2 regions of the Burkholderia sp. BCC1999 genome follow, and region 2 is predicted to be linked to the other one. Evidence: riboswitches for the same ligand, from Rfam matches in the RefSeq annotation. Region 2 holds a riboswitch; the other holds the start of a gene.

Region 1 (7,814 bases), on a different contig from region 2:
GCCCGTACCGCACGCCGTGGCGCTCGTCGACGAAGTCGAGGTGCGCGTCGAAATGCACGATGTGAATCGGCCCGCGCCCTTCGAACGCCTTGATCACCGGCGCATGCACCGAATGATCGCCGCCGAGCACCACCGGCATCGCGCCGGAGGCGAGGATCTTGCGCACGGCCAGTTCGATGTTCGCGTTGCTGGTGGCCATGTCGGTGTGCACGATGTCGGCATCGCCAACGTCCACCATCCGGACCTGGTCCTCGGTCAGGTAGAGCGCGTCGTCCTCGTGGTCGTATGCACCTGCGTGTCCGAACGAGAACAGCGTCGACGCTTCGCGGATGCCGCGCGGACCGAAGCGCGCGCCTGAGCGCCACTGGGTGCCCATGTCGTTCGGTGCACCGAGGATCGCGACATCCGCGTCGATGTGCTCCCAGTCGAGACACACCGGCGCTTTCGCGAACGTGCAGTGACCGACGAACGGCAGGTTCAGCCTGCCTTTCTCATAGCTGTTGTTCTGCATTGTCTCCGTCTCCATTCGTATGGATCTGTTTTCATGCGCGCGGCGGTCCGCGCGCTTGCCTTTGCAGCCACTATGGGCAAGAATTTGCACCGGAAAAATAGCAAGCATCAGATGTTCATATCGGACTTTCCGATGCAATGAACGGCGCGGAGCGAGACATGAAGCAACTGCAGGACGTCGACCTGAAACTGCTCAGGATTTTCATGACCATCGTGAAATGCGGCGGCTTCTCCGCCGCGCAGGCGGCGCTGAACGTGAGCCAGTCGACCATCAGCGAACAGATGACGAGCCTCGAAACGCGCCTGGGCGTCAAGCTGTGCGAACGTGGGCGCAGCGGCTTTCGTCTGACGGAACACGGCGTCGCGACCTACGAATCCGCGCAGCGCCTGTTGGTCGCCGTCGAGGCGTTCTGCATGGACACCCATGCGCTCAAGCAGCGCATCTCGGGCAAACTCCATCTCGGCATCATCGACAACACGGTCACCGACACCGACGCCGTGCTGCCGCGCGCGCTGCGCCAGTTCGTGTCGCGCGGCCACGACGTCCAGCTCGACATCTACATCGGTACGCCGGCCGAACTCGAGGCGCGCGTGCTCGACGGGCGGCTGCATATCGCGATCGGCCACTTTCCGCTGACCGTCGCCGGCCTGTCCTACACGCACCTGTACGACGAACCCGACGGGCTCTACTGCAGCCGCTATCACCCGCTGTTCTCGAGCGACGCCACCGGCGATGCGCTGATCGAGCGTATCCGGCAGAGCCAGGTGGTCGCCCGTGCGTTCCTGCAGCAACGCGACCTGCAACTGCTCGAAAGCGGCAGCGCCGCCGCGACCGTCGACAACGTCGAAGCGCAGGCGATACTGATCCTGACCGGCGCCTATATCGGCTTTCTGCCCACGCACTATGCGAAGCAATGGGTCGATGCCGGCCGGATGCGTCAGATCGCGGCGGAACAACTGACGTCGACGTGGCCGTTCTCGTCGATCACTCGGCGCGGCGCCGCGCAGCCGACCGTGTTGCGTGCGTTCGTCGACGATCTGATGGCACACGCGGGCCGTCACGCCCCGTCCCCGGACAGATAGTCGGTATCGGATATTCGCTTCGGACTCCACCGAAGTATCGGCTCGCCGCGATCGCGGCAAAGCCTTGTCGCGCAACGCATTGCAGCGCCGTCGCCATGCCGGCGCCGCGCGCCGGCGTCCGTCCCCCGCCTGCGTCGGTTCAAACGAGGTGTTGACAGCGCGGCGCGCGTGCGACTAGATTGTCGCCAGCTATCGTGATGTGTCAGGAGAGACCGCCGTCCGGCGGCGCCGAAGGGGAATCGCCCCAGAAACTCTCAGGCAAAAGGACTGACACATCGATTAGCGCTCTGGAGAGTAGGCCTCTGGTCGCCGACCAAGCCTCGCCGAAGGAGAAGCGTCCCGTCGTCGGGTCGCGAATCTCTCAGGCAAATGGACAGAGGGGGCATCAGGCACGCAGCCTGGAATGCCCCGGTCTGGTCCGGATGCCGCGTCTCGCCCATCCTCCCGCCGTCGCCCTTCCGGCTTGCGTTGCCGTTCCACTTAACGCAACCCTGTCAGGAAGAGAGCATATGAGCGAGGTCAGGTACACCGAATCCCACGAATGGCTGCGTCTGGAAGCCGACGGCAGCGCGACGGTCGGCATCACCGATCATGCGCAGTCGCAGTTGGGCGATCTGGTCTATGTCGCGCTGCCCGGAGAAGGCGATGCGTTCGAGCAGCACGCCGAAGCGGCCACCGTCGAATCGGTCAAGGCGGCCGGCGAGGTCAAGATGCCGGTATCCGGCACCGTGCTGGCCGCGAACGACGCCCTCGGCGACACGCCGAGCCTCGTCAACGAAGCGGCGGAAGGCGACGGCTGGTTCTTCCGGATGCGCATCGACCGCCCGGAACAACTGGCCGGCCTGATGAACGCCGCCGCATATCGCGCGTATATCGGCGAATGACGGAGACGGCCATGAGTGCTTTCGATTCTCTCGCGCAACGCGAGTTGTTCGTGCGCCGCCACATCGGCCCCGATGCCGGCGAGCAGGCCGCGATGCTCACCGAACTCGGCGTGAACGGCATCGACGAACTGATGACGCAGGTGGTGCCGGCCACGATCCGCAGCGGGGCACCGCTCGCGCTGGCGTCGAGCTGCACCGAGGCCGAGGCCCTGGACAAGCTGGCCGCTTTGGCCGGCCGCAACCAGGTGTTCCGGTCCTTCATCGGGATGGGTTACCACGACACGCATACGCCTCCGGTCATCCAGCGCAACGTGCTGGAGAATCCGGCCTGGTACACGGCGTACACGCCGTATCAGCCGGAGATCTCGCAGGGCCGCCTGGAAGCGCTGCTCAACTTCCAGACGATGATCGCCGAGCTGACCGGCCTCGAAATCGCCAACGCGTCGATGCTCGACGAAGGCACGGCCGCCGCCGAGGCGATGACGTTCTGCCAACGCCTGGCGAAGTCGGACAGCCGCGTGTTCTTCGTCGCACGCGATTGCCATCCGCAGACTGTCGAGATCATCCGCACGCGCGCGGAGCCGATCGGCATCGAGGTCGTCGTCGGCGACCCGCGCCGCGACCTGGCCGGCGTCGGCTGTTTCGCCGCGCTGCTGCAATACCCGGGCACCTTCGGCGACATCCACGACTACCGCGACGTCGTCGAGACGCTGCACGCGAACGGCGCGCTGGCGGTAGTCTCCGCCGATTTGCTCGCGCTGACGCTGCTCGCGCCGCCGGGCGAATTCGGCGCCGACGTCGCGATCGGCACCACCCAGCGCTTCGGCGTACCGCTCGGCTTCGGCGGCCCGCATGCCGGCTACTTCGCCACGCGCGATGCGTTCAAGCGCACGATGCCCGGGCGGCTCGTCGGCGTGTCGGTCGATGCGCACGGCCGCCCGGCATTGCGCCTCGCGATGCAGACGCGCGAGCAGCACATCCGGCGCGAGAAGGCCACCAGCAACATCTGCACCGCGCAGGTACTGCTCGCCAACATCGCCGGCTTCTATGCGACCTACCATGGCCCGCACGGACTGACCACGATCGCGCGCCGCGTCCATCGCCTCACCGTCACGCTCGCCGCGGGCCTGCGCCAGCTCGGCCATGCGGTGCCGACCGAGTACTGCTTCGATACCGTCACGGTCGACAGCGGCAGCCATACCGGCGCCGTGCATGCGGCAGCGCACGCATGCCGCATGAACCTGCGTGCGATCAGCGAGCGGCAGATCGGCATCGCCCTCGACGAAACGACCACGCCCGACGATGTCGTGATGCTCTGGTCGATCTTCGCCGATGGCCGGGCCGTGCCCGATTTCGCGGCCGTCGAAGCGGCTGCCGCCGACGCGTTGCCCGCCGCGCTGCTGCGCCGCAGTGCGTTTCTCACGCATCCCGCATTCAACAGCCATCATTCGGAAACGCAGATGCTGCGCTACCTGCGCCAGCTCGCCGACCGCGATCTCGCGCTCGACCGCACGATGATTCCGCTCGGCAGCTGCACGATGAAGCTGAACGCGACCGTCGAGATGATGCCGATCACCTGGCCGGCGTTCGCGAAGCTGCATCCGTTCGCGCCGGCGGAACAGGCCGAAGGCTATCGCGCGCTCGCCCAGGAGCTCGAAGCGATGCTGTGTGCGATCACCGGCTACGACGCAGTGTCGCTGCAGCCGAACGCGGGCTCGCAAGGCGAATACGCGGGGCTGCTGGCGATCCGTGCATATCACGCGAGTCGCGGCGAGGCACAGCGCGACGTGTGCCTGATTCCGTCGTCCGCGCACGGCACCAACCCCGCATCGGCGCAGATGGTCGGCATGCAGGTCGTCGTCGTCAAATGCGACGACGACGGCAACGTCGACATCGACGACCTCGCGGCCAGGGCCGTGCAGTACAGCCGCAGGCTGGCCGCGATCATGATCACGTACCCGTCGACGCACGGCGTGTTCGAGGCACGCGTGCGCGACGCATGCGACATCGTCCATGCGCATGGCGGCCAGGTGTACATCGATGGCGCGAACATGAATGCGCTGGTCGGCCTCGCGCAACCTGGCGCATTCGGCGGCGACGTGTCGCACCTGAACCTGCACAAGACCTTCTGCATCCCGCACGGCGGCGGCGGCCCCGGCGTCGGCCCGATCGGCGTAAAGTCCCACCTCGCGCCGTTCCTGCCCGGTCACCGCGAAGGCCGCGTGCCCGGCATCGGCGCGGTGTCTGCCGCGCCGCTCGGCAGCGCGAGCATCCTGCCGATCACGTGGACCTACATCACGTTGATGGGCGCCGAAGGCCTCCGGCGCGCGACCGAGACGGCGATCCTCAACGCCAACTACGTCGCGAGCCGCCTCGCGCCGCACTATCCGATTCTTTACGCGGGCCCGAACGGCCGCGTCGCGCACGAATGCATCATCGACCTGCGGCCACTGAAGGACAGCAGCGGCATCAGCGTCGACGACGTCGCGAAGCGACTGATCGATTTCGGGTTCCACGCGCCGACGATGAGCTTCCCGGTCGCCGGCACGCTGATGATCGAACCGACCGAATCGGAATCGAAGGCGGAACTCGACCGCTTCATCGACGCGATGATCGCGATCCGCGCCGAAATCTCGGCCGTCGAAGCCGGCACGATGGACGCCGACGACAATCCGCTGAAGCATGCGCCGCACACGGCGGCCGAACTCGTCGGCGAATGGCGTCACGCCTATTCGCGCGAGCAGGCCGTCTATCCGCATGGCGTCGCGGCGATGGCTTCGGCCAAGTACTGGCCACCGGTTTCGCGCGTCGACAACGTATACGGCGACCGCAACCTGGTGTGCTCGTGCCCGCCGATCGAAGCGTATCAATCCTAGGACGGGCCGCTCCGGCCCCGACCTCACTCAACCCGCCAAGGAGCCGAGACGACGCGCCGGCCGCGCTGCCCGACCGGGCATCGCGCGCCGCCACGCGGCTCCGACATCAGGAGAAAGACGAATGTTCAGCAAAAACATGAAGATCGAAGGTTACGACGATGAACTGTGGACGGCGATGGAGCGCGAGCGCATTCGCCAGGAGGACCATATCGAACTCATTGCGTCGGAAAACTACACGAGCCCGCGCGTGATGCAGGCGCAGGGCTCGGTGCTGACCAACAAGTACGCGGAAGGCTATCCGGGCAAGCGATACTACGGCGGCTGCGAGTTCGTCGACGTCGCCGAGCAACTGGCGATCGATCGCGCGAAGGCGCTGTTCGGCGCGGACTATGCGAACGTGCAGCCGCACTCCGGCAGCCAGGCGAACGCAGCCGTCTACATGGCGCTGCTCGAGCCGCACGACACGATACTCGGCATGAGCCTCGCGCACGGCGGCCACCTGACGCACGGCGCACACGTGAATTTCTCGGGCAAGATCTACCGCGCCGTGCAATACGGCCTGAACGTCGAAACCGGCGAGATCGACTACGACCAGGTCGAAGCACTGGCAAAAGCGCACAAGCCGAAACTGATCACGGCCGGCTTCTCCGCATATTCGCGCGTGGTGGACTGGGCCCGCTTCCGCCAGATCGCCGACGCGGTAGGCGCGTACCTGTTCGTCGACATGGCCCACGTGGCGGGCCTCGTCGCAGCCGGGCTGTATCCGAATCCGCTACCCCACGCCGACGTGGTGACGACGACGACGCACAAGACACTGCGCGGCCCGCGCGGCGGCCTGATTCTCGCGCGCACGAACCCGGAGCTCGAGAAGAAGCTCAACTCGATCGTGTTCCCCGGCATCCAGGGCGGCCCGCTGATGCACGTGATTGCCGCGAAGGCCGTCGCGTTCAAGGAAGCGCTGTCGCCCGAATTCACCGCGTATCAGCAGCAGGTCGTCGCCAATGCGCGAGAGATGGCCGCGGTGTTCGTCGCGCGCGGCTACGACATCATCTCCGGGGGCACGGACAACCACCTGTTCCTCGTGAGCCTGATCCGCCAGGGGCTGACCGGCAAGGCCGCCGATGCAGCGCTCGGCAGCGCGCACATCACCGTGAACAAGAACGCGGTGCCGAACGATCCGCAAAGTCCGTTCGTGACCAGCGGAATCCGCATCGGCACGCCGGCGATCACCAGCCGCGGCTTCAAGGAAGCCGAAGTGCGCGCGGTGGCCGGCTGGATCTGCGACATTCTCGACGACATCGAAAACCCGGCCGTCATCGAACGCGTGAGACGGCACGTTGCGGAACTCTGCGGCGCACTGCCGGTATACGGCAAGTAACGCACACGGTCATCACGCAGCCGCTCTCGGGGGCGGAATCAACGCCCCCGAGAGCGGTCCCCATCGTTCATCGTCGATGCAACGACGGCGTGAAATATTTGACATCCTAACTACATGGAATCACGATGACCCACCCGCTTTCCCGCACCGCACTCCATGACCTGCATCTCGAACTCGGCGCGAAGATGGTTCCGTTCGCCGGATACGAGATGCCCGTGCAGTATCCGCTCGGCATCCTGAAAGAGCATCTCCACACGCGCGACCATGCAGGCCTGTTCGACGTTTCGCACATGGGTCAGGTCATGCTGACGGGCGCGGACGCCGCCGCCGCGCTGGAAACGCTGGTGCCGATCGACGTGATCGACCTGCCGGTCGGCATGCAACGCTATGCGCTGTTCACGAACGAACAAGGCGGCATTCTCGACGACCTGATGATCACCCGCCTCGACGACGACGTGTTCTACGTGGTCGTCAACGCCGCGTGCAAGGCCCGCGACATCGCGCATCTGAAGAACCGGATCGGCCACCGCTGCGCGGTTGTCGAACTGGCCGACCGTGCGCTGCTGGCACTGCAAGGCCCGGTTGCCGCGGCGGTGCTGGGCCGGCTCGCACCGCCGCTGGCCGGTCTGACCTTCATGCAGAGCGTGCGCATCGAGTTGGCCGGCGCGGCATGCTACGTAAGTCGCTCCGGCTACACGGGTGAGGACGGCTACGAGATCTCGGTACCGGCCGATCGCGCGGACGCGCTGGCGCGTTTGCTGCTCGCCGATCCGGCAGTCGAGCCGATCGGCCTCGGCGCGCGCGACTCGCTGCGCCTCGAAGCCGGCTTGTGCCTGTATGGACACGACATCGACACCGGCACGACACCGATCGAAGGCGGGTTGCTGTGGGCCATCTCGAAGGTGCGCCGTCCGGGCGGCGCGCGCGCCGGCGGCTATCCGGGCGCCGATATCGTCGCAAGACAACTCGCCGAAGGCGTGCAAAGAAAGCGCGTCGGCTTCGTCGTGAAAGACAAGGTGCCGGTGCGCGAAGGCGCCGACATCACCGGGCCCGACGGCCGGTCGATCGGCACGGTAACGAGCG
Region 2 (7,814 bases):
CCGCCGGACGGGGCCGCGCGGGCCGACCGGCCGGTCGCACCCTGTCCGTCCGGCCAATCCGGCCCCGTCCACGCTCCGATCGGCCACAATAGGTATCCCCCGGCGCCGCCCGCTCCGGCCCGATTTCATTCGTCTGAACCACCACCGGACCGACCTCATGGGATACCCGTTCGCCACTGCCGCCCTCGGCCCGCTGCTGTTCGCGCAGGGGCGCTACGTGCGGCGCGTCACGCCGCGGCTGCCCGAAGCGGCCGGCCCGCGCGACGGCGTGGCGGGCGACGGCCCGCCGCTCCGTGTCCTGGTGGTCGGCGATTCGGCGGCCGCGGGCGTCGGCGTCACAACGCAGCGCGACGCGCTGTCCGGGCAACTGGCGCATGCGCTGGCGGCCACCCACCGCGTGAGCTGGAAGTTGCTCGCGCGCACGGGCCTCACCACGCGGGAGCTCGTCGACTGGCTCGCAGCCGAGCCGGCCGAACCGTTCGACGTGGCCGTCACGTCGCTCGGCGTCAACGACGTGACGGGCGGCGTGGCGCCCGCGCGCTGGCTGGCGCAGCAGGCCGAGCTGGTCCGGCTGCTGGCCGCACGCTTCCGGGTCGGGCACGCGATCCTGTCGGCGGTGCCGCCGATGGAGCGCTTCCCGGCGCTGCCGCAGCCGCTCGCGTGGTATCTCGGGTTGCGTGCGAAGCGGCTCAACGCGGCGCTCGCCGGCTGGGCCGGCGCGCAGCCGCACTGTACGTTCCTGCGGGTCGACCTGCCGCTCGAGCGCCACCTGATGGCCGCCGACGGCTTTCATCCCGGCGAATCCGCATGCGCGGTGTGGGCCGCGCAGGTCGCGGCGGCCGTGCGGCAGCGGGCAACCGCGTGACGCGGCGTGTCGGCCGTTCACCGGGCTGCCGGCCATGCCGCGTGCGGCGTGCGGCGTGCGGCGTGCGGCGCTCAGCCTTGCGCAAAATGCCGCCCTTCCTTGCGCAAGCGCCGTTGCGCATCGCGCGTTTCGCCCAACGCGTCTGTGCAAGCAGCGGCGCCATGCCAAAATAGCCGGTCGTCTTCGCGCCGTTTCGGCGCGCCATCCTTTAGTTTCCTTCGCAGCCAAGGATTGCCATGTCGTCATTGCTCAGGATTGGTTTGATGGGTTTCGGTTTCGCCGGCGCGACGTTCCACGCGCCCGTGATCGCCACGAGCGGCCGCACTGAAGTCGCCGCGATCGCGACGGGGCAGCCCGATCGCGCGCAGGCCGCGTATCCGGGCGCGCGCGTCGTCCCCGACCTCGACACGCTGCTCAGCCTCGACGACATCGAGTGCGTGGTGATCGCCACGCCGAACGACACGCACTTCACGCTTGCGCGCCAGGTGCTCGAAGCCGGCCGCCACGTGGTCGTCGACAAGCCCGTCACGCTCACCGCCGACGAGGCGCTTGCGCTCGCACGTCTCGCGAACACGCGCAGCCGGCTGTTCGCGCCGTTCCACAACCGCCGCTGGGACGGCGATTTTCTCACCGTGCGCGACATCGTCAAATCGGGCGAACTCGGCCGCCTCACCTATTTCGCGTCGCATTTCGACCGCTTCCGCCCGACGCCGCGCACGCGCTGGCGCGAGGAGCCGGCCCGCGGCGGCGGCCTGCTGCTCGACCTCGGCCCGCACCTGATCGACCAGGCGCTCGCGCTGTTCGGCCTGCCGGAAACGGTGAGCGCGACCGTCAAGACGCGTCGCGAGAACGGCACGGCACCCGATCTCGTGCACCTGCTGCTCGGCTATCCGGACAAGGACGTCGCGCTGCATGCGAGCGCGCTGTCGGCGATCGAACCGGCCCGCTTCACGCTGCACGGCACGCGCGGCAGCTACCAGAAGTTCGGGCTCGACACGCAGGAAGACCAGCTCAAGGCCGGCCTCACCGCGGACGACGTCGAATTCGGCGGCGGCAACCCGCCCGGCCTGCTGCGCGTGCTCGACGGCGAAATCGAGGTCGAACGCCCGGTTCCGACGCTCGACGGCCAGTACGCGGAGTTCTACCGTGCGCTCGCCGCATCGGTCCGCGACGGCGCGCCGTTCCCCGTCACCGCGCAGGACGCCGTCGACGTGATGACCATCATCGAGCTCGCCGCGAAAAGCGAGCACGATGGCCGCCGGCTGCCGTTCGTGCGCCGCATGGTCTGACGCCGCGCGCCGGCCGGTCGCGGCCGGCCGGCACGCGTGCGCGTGGACCATGTCCGAACATTCGGTTACAAATGGCGGGGGAACGAAAGTCAGCGTCCGACCGGTCTGATGCGTTTCTCAAAAAAGTCGATCCGACACCAATCCGTCAGGAGAATGTTGATGCAACGGTTGATTCGCGCAGCGGCATGCTGCGTCCTGGTTTCCTCGCTTGCGGCCTGTATCGTGCAGCCGCAGCAGCCGGTCCGCCCGGCGCCCCCGCCGCGGCCGAATCCGCAGGTCGTCGCGAACGAGCGGATGCAGCAGATCCAGGGCCGGATCGACAACCTGCACCGCCGCATCGATGCGCGCGTGAACGGTGGCTACTATCCGCCGCCGTACGGTGCGCAGCTTCACCACCGCCTCGACGTGATCCGCCAGGAATCGAACGACATGTCCGCGCAGCATAGCGGCGGCCTGTCCGGCGACGAGCAGCGCGTGCTGAACCAGGAACTCGACACGGCCGCCCGCGCGATCGGCGAGTAATCCCGCCAACGCCGGCACCTGCCGGTGCCGGCAAAAAGGCGGCGGCGCCCCACGCCGCCGCTTGTCGCGAAGCGACATTCTTTTGCCCAAATTGACAAGGCTCACCCGCTCGCGTACAGTCGCCCGCACGCGTCGGGAGAGCGTGTAACCGGGTGGTTTCGACACCGGTTGCGCCGCCGAAGGGGCACACCCGCAAACTCTCAGGCAAAAGGACCGACCGCGTCGGGGAATCGCGTCCGCGCATTGCGCGGGCCACACTCTCCCCGCACTCTGGAGAGCGGCAGTAGCCCGCAGCGCACTGGTTGCGCGGGCAAGCTGCCCACCGAAGGGGCGCGCGTTCGCCCGGCTTTGCCGGCAGCGCAATCTCTCAGGTATCGAGGACAGAGGGGCATGTACCGGATCGCTGGCGGCCATCGGCCACGGCGGTCGGCACATGGCCGTTCTGATCCGCGCGCAAGCGCCTTGCCTGAGGCCTCGATGACTGCACTGAATCACACCCCGCTCAACGCCGCGCACCGCGCGCTCAATGCCCGCATGGTCGACTTCGGCGGCTGGGACATGCCCGTCAACTACGGCTCGCAGATCGAAGAACACGAAGCCGTGCGCACCGACGCCGGCATGTTCGACGTGTCGCACATGTGCGTGGTCGATTTCACCGGCAGCCGCGTGCGCGCGTTCTTCGAACACGCGATCGCGAACAACGTCGGCAAGCTCAAGACGCCCGGCAAGGCGCTCTACTCGTGCCTGCTCAACCCGCAGGGCGGCGTCATCGACGACCTGATCGTCTATTACTTCACCGAAGAATTCTTCCGCGTCGTGGTCAACGCCGGCACGGCCGAGAAAGACATCGCGTGGTTCAACCAGCTGAACGAGCAAGGCAGCTTCGGCCTCACGATCGCGCCGCGCCGCGATTTCGCGATCGTCGCCGTACAGGGCCCGAACGCCCGCGAAAAGGTCTGGACGACCGTGCCTTCCGCGCGTGCCGCGACCAGCGAGCTGAAGCCGTTCAACGCCGCGCAGGTCGCTGCCACGCCGTTCGGCGATCTCACCATCGCGCGCACCGGCTATACCGGTGAAGACGGTTTCGAAGTGATCGTCCCGGCCGTGCACGTCGAAGCGCTGTGGGCCGCACTGCAGCAAAACGGCGTGCGCCCGTGCGGGCTCGGCGCGCGCGACACGCTGCGCCTGGAAGCCGGCATGAACCTGTACGGCCAGGACATGGACGACACCGTCTCCCCGCTCGACGCGGGCCTCGCGTGGACGGTCGACCTCGCCGCGCCGCGCGAGTTCGTCGGCCGCGCCGCACTGGAAGCCAACGGCACCCGCGCCGCGTTCGTCGGCCTGATCCTGCAGAAGGAAAACGGCAAGGCGGGCGGCGTGCTGCGCGCGCACCAGAAGGTCGTCACGCCGCACGGCGAAGGCGAGATCACGAGCGGCACGTTCTCGCCGTCGATGCAGGAATCGATCGCGTTCGCGCGCGTGCCGGCCGCCGTCCAGATCGGCGACCTCATCCAGGTGCAAATTCGAGACAAGAATCTTCCCGCGCGCGTGGTAAAACTGCCGTTCGTGCGCAACGGCAAGGTCCTCGCTGCGTAACGGCCGGGAGGCCCGCCTCCCGGGAAGCCGGGAGATGGCGCCCGGCGCAACACCACACCCGGCGCGCCCCGACGGCGCGTCAGCAAAACGAACAAACCCTTTTATCAGGAGCATCCGATGAGCAACGTCCCGGCCGATCTGAAGTACACCGACGAACACGAGTGGATCCGCACTGAAGCCGACGGCACGCTGACGATCGGCATCACCGATCACGCGCAGAACACGCTCGGCGACATCGTTTTCCTTGAACTGCCGCCCGTCGGCAAGCAGGTGAAGGCAGGCGACGCGATCGGCGTCGTCGAATCCGTGAAAGCCGCGTCGGACATCTATTCGCCGGTGTCGGGCGAGGTGGTCGCGATCAACGCGGATGCAGTCGACACGCCGGAAGAGGTGAACAGCGACGCGTACGACACGTGGCTGTTCAAGGTCAAGCTGGCGGCCGGCGCATCGACCGACAGCCTGCTCGACGCAGCCGCCTACAGCAAGCTGATCGACTAATTCCCCTACCCGAACCGCGCGGCGCCGGCCAGCCGGCCCGCGCGGGACCAGAGTCACGCCATGAAGCTCGAACACCCGGACCGCCTGATGAACCGCACGCCCCTCTCGCTCGCCGCGCTCGAAACGCACGACGCGTTCGCCGAACGCCATATCGGCCCCGACGCCGCCAGCCAGCAGGCCATGCTCGACACGCTCGGCTTTGCGTCGCGCGCCGCCCTGATGGACGCCGTGATCCCGGCCTCGATCCGCCGCGCCGAAACGCTGCCGCTCGGCCCGTTCGCACAGCCGAAGAGCGAGGCCGAAGCGCTCGCCGCGCTGCGGGTTCTCGCGGACAAGAACCAGGTGTTCCGCTCGTATATCGGTCAGGGTTACAACGACACGCACACGCCGGCCGTGATCCTGCGCAACGTGCTCGAAAACCCGGCGTGGTACACGGCCTACACGCCGTACCAGCCTGAAATTTCCCAGGGTCGCCTCGAGGCGCTCCTGAACTTCCAGCAGATGGTCGCCGACCTGACGGGCCTCGCGATCTCGAACGCGTCGCTGCTCGACGAAGCCACCGCCGCGGCCGAAGCGATGACGCTGCTGCAGCGCACCGGCAAGCCGACGTCGAACGTGTTCTACGTCGCCGACGACGTGCTGCCGCAAACGCTCGAAGTGATCCGCACGCGCGCGCTGCCGGTCGGCATCGAGGTCAAGACGGGCCCGGCCGCCGACGCCGCGCAGGCCAACGCGTTCGGCGTGCTGCTGCAGTACCCGGGCGTGAACGGCGACGTGCGCGACTACCGCGCACTCACCGAAGCGATCCACGCGGCCGGCGGCCACGTGGTCGTCGCGGCCGACCTGCTCGCACTCACCGTGCTGACGCCGCCCGGCGAATGGGGCGCGGACGTCGCGATCGGCAACACGCAGCGCTTCGGCGTGCCGATGGGCTTCGGCGGCCCGCACGCCGCGTACCTCGCGGTGCGAGACGAATTCAAGCGCCAGATGCCGGGCCGCCTCGTCGGCGTGACGGTCGACGCGCAGGGCAAGCCCGCGCTGCGCCTCGCGCTGCAGACGCGCGAACAGCACATTCGCCGCGAGAAGGCGACGTCGAACGTGTGTACCGCGCAGGCGCTGCTCGCGATCATGGCCAGCATGTACGCGGTCTATCACGGCCCGCACGGCCTGAAGACGATCGCGCTGCGCGTGAACCGCATCGCGGCGCTGCTCGCCGCCGGCGTGAAGCAGCTCGGCTTCGCGACCGTCAACGACACGTTCTTCGACACGCTGACGATCGATACCGGCGCGAGCACCGCGCAGGTCCACGAATTCGCGAAGGCCAAGCGCATCAACCTGCGCCGCGTGAGCGACACACAAGTCGGCGTGTCGGTCGACGAAACGACGACGCGCGACGACCTCGCCGATCTCCTCGCCGTGTTCGCGCAAGCCGCGGGCGGCACCGCGCCGGCCGTCGACGCGCTGGACGCAGGGCTTGCCGGCGTCGCCGCATTGCCGGCCGGCCTCGAGCGCACGAGCGCATACCTGACGCACCACGTATTCAACCGCCACCATTCCGAAACCGAAATGCTGCGCTACCTGCGCAGCCTGTCGGACAAGGATCTCGCGCTCGACCGCTCGATGATCCCGCTCGGCTCGTGCACGATGAAGCTGAACGCGACGTCGGAAATGCTGCCGGTCACGTGGCCCGAGTTCGGCGGCATCCACCCGTTCGCACCGGCCGAGCAGACCGTCGGCTACCGCGAGATGATCGACCAGCTCGAGCAGATGCTCGTCGCGGCCACCGGCTACGCGGCCGTGTCGCTGCAGCCGAACGCGGGCTCGCAGGGCGAGTACGCGGGCCTGCTGATCATCCACGCGTACCACGCATCGCGCGGCGAAGCGCACCGTGACGTGTGCCTGATCCCGGCATCCGCGCACGGCACGAACCCGGCGTCCGCGCACATGGCCGGCATGAAGGTCGTGGTCGTGGCCTGCGACGCGCAGGGCAACGTCGACATCGCCGACCTGAAGGCGAAGGCCGACGAGCACGCGAAGGACCTTGCGGCGATCATGATCACGTACCCGTCGACGCACGGCGTGTTCGAGCAGAACGTCCGCGAGATCTGCGAGATCGTCCATGCGCACGGCGGCCAGGTGTACGTCGACGGCGCGAACATGAACGCGATGGTCGGCCTGACCGCGCCGGGCCAGTTCGGCGGCGACGTGTCGCACCTGAACCTGCACAAGACGTTCTGCATCCCGCACGGCGGCGGCGGCCCGGGCGTCGGCCCGGTCGCGGTCGGCGCGCACCTTGCGAAGTTCCTGCCGAACCAGCGCTCGACCGGCTACTCGCGCGACGAAAACGGCATCGGTGCCGTGTCGGCCGCGCCGTACGGCTCGGCGTCGATCCTGCCGATCTCGTGGATGTATATCGCAATGATGGGCGCAAAGAACCTGACCGCCGCCACGGAAACCGCGATCCTCAACGCGAACTACATCGCGAAGCGCCTCGCGCCGCACTACCCGGTGCTGTATTCGGGCCCGGGCGGGCTGGTCGCGCACGAGTGCATTCTCGACCTGCGTCCGATCAAGGAATCGAGCGGCATCAGCGTCGACGACGTCGCGAAGCGCCTGATGGACTACGGCTTCCACGCGCCGACGATGAGCTTCCCGGTGCCGGGCACGCTGATGGTCGAGCCGACCGAATCGGAATCGCAGGAAGAACTCGACCGCTTCATCGCCGCGATGATCGCGATCCGCGACGAAATCCGCGCGGTCGAGGAAGGCCGCGCCGATCGCGAGGACAACCCGCTGCGTCACGCACCGCACACGGCGGCCGTCGTCACCGCGAACGAATGGCCGCACGCGTACTCGCGCGAGCAGGCCGCGTACCCGGTCGCGTCGCTCGGCACGAACAAGTACTGGCCGCCGGTCGGCCGCGCGGACAACGTCTACGGCGACCGCAACCTGTTCTGCTCGTGCGTGCCGATGTCGGAATACGCATAACGCACGCGAGGCCAGGAGCCGACCGATGGTGACCGCACCGCACGCAACTCCGTGTT

What was found. Region 2 has a riboswitch for glycine ahead of gcvT (glycine cleavage system aminomethyltransferase GcvT). Riboswitches for the same ligand answer to the same signal wherever they lie in the genome.
Region 1: another riboswitch for glycine. It lies ahead of gcvH (glycine cleavage system protein GcvH); the one in region 2 lies ahead of gcvT (glycine cleavage system aminomethyltransferase GcvT).

What each region holds. Positions count from the first base shown of each region.
Region 1 is NZ_CAJPHP010000030.1:15,313-23,126, reverse strand. Features, by position in the region: gene speB (agmatinase) at 1-511, opposite strand, end outside; gene U5809_RS31105 (LysR family transcriptional regulator) at 670-1,593, shown strand; glycine riboswitch at 1,787-1,873, shown strand; gene gcvH (glycine cleavage system protein GcvH) at 2,103-2,477, shown strand; gene gcvP (aminomethyl-transferring glycine dehydrogenase) at 2,474-5,353, shown strand; gene glyA (serine hydroxymethyltransferase) at 5,475-6,731, shown strand; gene gcvT (glycine cleavage system aminomethyltransferase GcvT) at 6,857-7,814, shown strand, end outside.
Region 2 is NZ_CAJPHP010000029.1:26,732-34,545, reverse strand. Features, by position in the region: gene U5809_RS30790 (SGNH/GDSL hydrolase family protein) at 158-865, shown strand; gene U5809_RS30785 (oxidoreductase) at 1,102-2,154, shown strand; gene U5809_RS30780 (hypothetical protein) at 2,314-2,676, shown strand; glycine riboswitch at 2,800-2,903, shown strand; glycine riboswitch at 2,937-3,070, shown strand; gene gcvT (glycine cleavage system aminomethyltransferase GcvT) at 3,154-4,272, shown strand; gene gcvH (glycine cleavage system protein GcvH) at 4,390-4,770, shown strand; gene gcvP (aminomethyl-transferring glycine dehydrogenase) at 4,831-7,758, shown strand.